2 regions of the Streptomyces sp. NPDC043896 genome follow, and region 2 is predicted to be linked to the other one. Evidence: predicted binding sites of a transcription regulator. Region 2 holds the regulator's gene; the other holds the start of a gene.
The links. The regulator HrcA, encoded in region 2, represses chaperone genes, less so after heat shock. The targets are predictions, from matches to a motif close to TTNGCACTCNGNNNNNCNGAGTGCNAA.
Positions count from the first base shown of each region.

Region 1: groL (chaperonin GroEL) is a predicted target of HrcA. The motif match lies at 1,247-1,273, and genes of this name have one in related genera.

Region 1 covers NZ_JBWKEE010000035.1:60,246-63,379, reverse strand. The annotation lists gene thrC (threonine synthase) at 1-182, shown strand, start outside; gene AC069X_RS34850 (MoaD/ThiS family protein) at 219-497, shown strand; gene AC069X_RS34845 (cold-shock protein) at 881-1,087, shown strand; gene groL (chaperonin GroEL) at 1,403-3,022, shown strand.
Region 2 covers NZ_JBWKEE010000018.1:76,396-79,529, forward strand. The annotation lists gene dnaJ (molecular chaperone DnaJ) at 1-840, opposite strand, end outside; gene hrcA (heat-inducible transcriptional repressor HrcA) at 841-1,857, opposite strand; gene AC069X_RS24900 (MBL fold metallo-hydrolase) at 2,020-2,751, shown strand; gene AC069X_RS24905 (DUF3097 domain-containing protein) at 2,780-3,134, shown strand, end outside.

The DNA.
Region 1 (3,134 bases), on a different contig from region 2:
GCGTGACCGTCGGCGTGACGAAGAAGCTCATCGAGAACGGTCAGCTCGACCCGGCGCTGACCACCGTGGTCCTGAACACCGGTGACGGCCTCAAGACCCTGGAGGCGGTGGCCGCGGACAGCGGCCAGACCGCCACCATCCGCCCGAGCCTGGACGCGTTCCGCGCCGCCGGCCTGGCCTGACCCTCCCCCTGACACACCCGGAAAGGCGGTAGCGCCATGAGCGTCAACGTCCGCATCCCCACCATCCTGCGCACCTACACCGGCGGCGCCGCCGAGGTCCCGGCCGAGGGCGCGACCCTGGCCGAGGTCATCGAGTCCCTGGAGAAGAACCACCCGGGCATCGCCGCGCGCGTCCTGGACGACCAGGGCAAGCTGCGCCGCTTCGTGAACGTCTACGTCAACGACGACGACGTGCGCTTCGAGGGCGGCTTGCAGGCGGCGACGCCGGACGGCGCCGGCGTCTCGATCATCCCCGCCGTCGCGGGCGGCTGCTGACGCGTTCAAATCAGAATTGCCCCCTCCGCCAATAAGCGGAGGGGGCAATTCTGCTTGATTGGGCGCGGTAGAGTTGGGGCAGTCCCCTCCGTTGTCCATGCCCGCCGCATATGAGCGGACGGACGGATGGTTGACATTCAGTCAACATGCGCGCGCCTTTTGGGCCTTTGGTGCGGCTTGTCTGGCCCGAGTTGCCCTGGAATATGCCAAATTTTCACTCTATTTCCAGCTTTCCGTGTGTCCAGATTTCTCGTCGGATTGACCTGTTGCTGACAGCACCGGTGCGGATACATTCAGCCGCGGTCGAGGCGTTCCGGCGCAAGTTCTGACCCGGGATCGCGAAGTGCGGTCCCGCGCAAGGGCCAGTAATAGGGGAGTTAGGCATGGCTCAGGGCACCGTCAAGTGGTTCAACGCGGAGAAGGGCTACGGCTTCATCGCGGTCGACGGTGGTGCGGATGTGTTCGTCCACTACAGCGCCATCCAGATGGACGGATACCGCACCCTTGAAGAGGGTCAGCGGGTCGAGTTCGAGATCTCGCAGGGCCAGAAGGGTCCGCAGGCGGACATGGTCAAGCTCGCGGCCGGCTGAGTCGGAGCGAACGCGATCGGCCACCGACGCACGCACAGACGCATGAGGGGCCCACATCCTGGACAGGGATGTGGGCCCCTCGTGCGTGTCGCCCGCACGTCGCCCGCGTGTTGCCTGAAGCCGCTTGCACTCGTGGGGGTCGAGTGCTAATCATTGGCGTTAGCACTCTCCCGGTGAGAGTGCTACTCAGACGAGGACCGGGCCGGTGAGGCCCGCAGGGTCCGGCGGGAAGGAACCGCCGGGTCCGCAGGCCGTCCGTCGCGGGCGCGGGCGCGGTCCGGAGCAATCCACCCCTGTCCGGGAGGACCACTTCACATGGCCAAGATCATTTCGTTCAACGAGGAGGCCCGGCGCGGTCTCGAGCGTGGCATGAACCAGCTCGCCGACGCCGTCAAGGTCACCCTTGGCCCCAAGGGTCGCAACGTCGTCCTTGAGAAGAAGTGGGGCGCCCCCACGATCACCAACGACGGCGTCTCCATCGCCAAGGAGATCGAGCTCGAGGACCCGTACGAGAAGATCGGCGCCGAGCTGGTCAAGGAAGTCGCCAAGAAGACGGACGACGTCGCCGGTGACGGTACGACCACCGCGACCGTCCTCGCCCAGGCGCTCGTCCGCGAGGGTCTGCGCAACGTAGCCGCCGGCGCCAACCCGATGGCCCTCAAGCGCGGTATCGAGAAGGCCGTCGAGGCCGTCTCCGCCGCCCTGCTGGCCCAGGCCAAGGACGTCGAGACCAAGGAGCAGATCGCTTCCACGGCCTCCATCTCCGCCGCCGACACCCAGATCGGCGAGCTCATCGCCGAGGCCATGGACAAGGTCGGCAAGGAAGGCGTCATCACCGTCGAGGAGTCCCAGACCTTCGGTCTGGAGCTGGAGCTCACCGAGGGCATGCGCTTCGACAAGGGCTACATCTCGGCGTACTTCGCCACCGACATGGAGCGTATGGAGGCGTCCCTCGACGACCCGTACATCCTGATCGTCAACTCCAAGATCGGCTCGGTCAAGGACCTGCTGCCGCTCCTGGAGAAGGTCATGCAGTCCGGCAAGCCGCTGCTGATCATCGCCGAGGACGTCGAGGGCGAGGCCCTGTCGACCCTGGTCGTCAACAAGATCCGCGGCACCTTCAAGTCCGTCGCCGTCAAGGCCCCGGGCTTCGGCGACCGCCGCAAGGCCATGCTCGGCGACATCGCCATCCTCACGGGCGGCACGGTCATCTCCGAGGAGGTCGGCCTCAAGCTGGAGAACGCCGGTCTCGACCTGCTCGGCCGCGCCCGCAAGGTCGTCATCACCAAGGACGAGACCACCATCGTCGACGGTGCCGGTGACAGCGACCAGGTCCAGGGCCGCGTCAACCAGATCCGCGCCGAGATCGAGAACTCCGACTCGGACTACGACCGCGAGAAGCTCCAGGAGCGCCTCGCGAAGCTGGCCGGCGGCGTGGCCGTCATCAAGGCCGGTGCCGCGACCGAGGTCGAGCTCAAGGAGCGCAAGCACCGCATCGAGGACGCCGTCCGCAACGCGAAGGCGGCCGTCGAGGAGGGCATCGTCGCCGGTGGTGGCGTGGCCCTGCTGCAGGCCTCCTCGGTCTTCGAGAAGCTGGAGCTCACCGGTGACGAGGCGACCGGCGCCAACGCCGTGAAGCTCGCGCTGGAGGCCCCGCTGAAGCAGATCGCCGTCAACGGTGGTCTCGAGGGTGGCGTCGTCGTGGAGAAGGTGCGCAACCTGGCCGTCGGCCACGGTCTGAACGCCGCCACCGGCGAGTACGTCGACATGATCGCCGAGGGCATCATCGACCCGGCGAAGGTCACGCGCTCCGCGCTGCAGAACGCCGCGTCCATCGCCGCGCTCTTCCTGACCACCGAGGCCGTCATCGCCGACAAGCCGGAGAAGGCCGCCGCCGCTCCGGGCGGCATGCCGGGCGGTGACATGGACTTCTGATCGGCCCCGGCTGATCGGCTGTTCTCGAACGAGGGCGGCACCCCTTCCCGGCGGAGGGGGTGCCGCCCTCGGGCGTTTCCGTTGGGCAGGCCCTCGTCCGGTGTTGGCGCAC
Region 2 (3,134 bases):
CAGGGCCGCGGCCGTCATGGGGATGGTGACCGTGCAGTGCAGGTCGTCCCCGCGGCGCTGGAAGGTCGGGTGCGGCAGCTCGTGGATCTCCACGTACAGGTCGCCGGCGGGGCCGCCGCCGGGGCCGACCTCGCCTTCGCCCGCGAGCTGGATCCGGGTGCCGTTCTCGACACCGGCGGGGATCTTGACGGTGAGGCTGCGGCGGGAGCGGACCCGGCCGTCGCCCGCGCACTCGGGGCACGGGGTCGGGACGACGGTGCCGAAGCCCTGGCACTGCGGGCAGGGGCGCGAGGTCATGACCTGGCCGAGGAAGGACCGGGTGACCTGGGAGACCTCACCGCGGCCGCGGCACATGTCACAGGTCTGCGCCGAGGTGCCGGGGGCGGCGCCCTCGCCGGAGCAGGTGCCGCAGACGACGGCCGTGTCGACCTGGATGTCCTTGGTCGTGCCGAAGGCGGCCTCGTCCAGTTCCAGGTCGAGGCGGATCATGGCGTCCTGGCCGCGGCGGGTCCGCGAGCGCGGGCCGCGCTGCGAGGCCTGGCCGAAGAAGGCGTCCATGATGTCGGAGAAGTTGCCGAAGCCGCCCGCTCCGAAGCCGCCCGCGCCGCCACCGCCGCCCGAGGAGGACAGCGGGTCGCCGCCGAGGTCGTAGACCTGCTTCTTCTGCGGGTCCGAGAGGACCTCGTAGGCCGCGTTGATCTCCTTGAAGCGCTCCTGCGTCTTCGGGTCCGGGTTCACGTCCGGGTGGAGTTCACGCGCGAGGCGGCGGAAGGCCTTCTTGATCTCGTCCTGCGATGCGTCGCGGCGCACGCCGAGTACGGCGTAGTAGTCCGTGGCCACTTACGACTCCGCCAGGATCTGTCCGACGTAACGTGCCACTGCGCGTACCGCTCCCATCGTTCCGGGGTAGTCCATGCGGGTCGGTCCGACCACGCCGAGTTTGGCGACTGCTTCGCCGCCCGAACCGTAGCCGACGGACACGACCGACGTGGAGTTGAGCCCCTCGTAGGCGTTCTCGTGCCCGATTCGTACGGCCATCCCCGACTCTCCGGCCTCGCCGAGCAGCTTGAGGAGCACCACGTGCTCTTCGAGCGCTTCCAGCACCGGCCTGATCGTCAAGGGGAAGTCATGTCCGAAGCGAGTGAGGTTGGCGGTGCCGCCGATCATCAGCCGCTCCTCCGCCTCCTCTGCCAGCGTTTCGAGAAGGGTCGCGAGGACGGCCTTGACGGTCGCCCGGTCCTCGATCTCGAACGACTCCGGAAGGTCCTGCACCAGGTTCGGGACGTCGGTGAACCGGCGGCCTACGACCCTGCTGTTCAGCCGCGCCCGCAGGTCGGCGAGGGAGTTCTCGCCGAAGGGGGTCTGGGTGTCGACCAGGCGCTGCTCGACCCGCCCGGTGTCGGTGATCAGTACGAGCATCAGCCGGGCCGGGGCCAGCGACAGCAGCTCGACGTGCCGCACGGTGGAGCGGGTGAGCGACGGGTACTGGACGACGGCGACCTGGCGGGTGAGCTGCGCGAGCAGCCGTACCGTGCGGCCGACCACGTCGTCGAGGTCGACGGCGCCGTCGAGGAAGTTCTGGATGGCCCGGCGCTCGGGCGTCGACAGCGGCTTGACTCCGGCCAGCTTGTCGACGAAGAGCCGGTAGCCCTTGTCGGTGGGGATCCGGCCGGCGCTGGTGTGGGGCTGGGCGATGTAGCCCTCCTCCTCCAGCACGGCCATGTCGTTGCGCACGGTGGCGGGCGAGACGCCGAGCTTGTGCCGCTCGGTGAGGGCCTTCGAGCCGACGGGCTCCTCGGTGCCGACGTAGTCCTGGACGATGGCGCGCAGCACCTCGAGTCTGCGTTCGCTGAGCATCGCGCACACCTCCGGATGCGGGTCGGTCGTCGGTCGTGGCCGTCGTGGGCCGGTCCTGGCTTGTTGGCACTCTGTTCGTGTGAGTGCCAGAGATCCCCCGGTCAGTGTACGGCCGGGTAGTACGCCCCGGGCAAGGGCGGCCCGCCAGGGTAGCGTCGCCGCATGGACGTGCGTTGGGAAGAGGCGGGCTGGGAACGGGTCACCGGACGGGTCGGCCGGCGGCGGCTCCCGGTGTGGGACTGCACCGTGGGACTGGTGGTGGGGGACGCATCGGTCCTGCTGATCGACCCCGGATCGTGCGTGCGGGAGGGCGCCGGGGTGCGGGCGGAGGCGGAGCGGCTGACGGGCCGCCGCGTGACCCATATCGCATTCACCCACGGACATTTCGACCACGTGCTGGGCGGTGCGGCCTTCGCGGGCGCCGAGGTCTTCGGGGCGGTCGGCCTGGAGCGGCTGCTGTCGGCCCCGACGGGCCGCGAGGAGGTGCGGGCGAGCGCGGTCCGGCACGGTCTGGCGGAGGCGGAGGCCGCGGAGGCGGCCGACCTGCTCCAGGCGCCCCGGCACCTGGTGTCGGGCGAGTGGACGCTGGAGCTGGGCGGGGTGCAGGTGCTGCTGGCGAACGTGGGTCCCGCGCACTCCCAGCACGACCTGGCGGTCTTCGTGCCGGGCGAGCGGGAGGCGGTGTTCTGCGGGGACCTGGTCGAGGAGTCGGGCGAGCCGCAGGCCGGTTCGGACGCGGTGCCGGGCCAGTGGCCGGCCGCCCTGGACCGGCTGCTGTCGCTGGGCGGTGACGACGCGGTGTACGTGCCGGGTCACGGAGCGCTGGTGGACGCGGGTTTCGTGCGTGCGCAACGCGACACACTGGCGGCCCGGTTCGGCGTGTCGGGGGCGTGAGGACGCCGGCTCTCCTAGTGTCGGCCGGATGCGTGAGTACTCCCCCGACCTGACCCCGCAGTGGAAGCGCTCCAAGCCCGTGCCGGAGGTGCCGGCGGACCCCGATCTGGTGGTCGAGGTGGCGGGTACGGACTTCTGCGGCGCGGTGGTGGCCTGCGAGGCGGGCACGGTGACCCTGGAGGACCGATTCGGCAAGCGCCGGGTGTTCCCGCTGGAGCCGCGCGGGTTCCTGCTGGACGGCGCGGTGGTGACCCTGACCCGCCCTTCGCGCGGGCCCGCCGCGCCCGCCCGTACGGCCTCGGGCTCGATCGCCGTGCCGGGGGCGCGGGCCCGGGTGGCGCGGGCCGGGCGGATCTACGTAGAGGGACGGCACGACGCCGAGC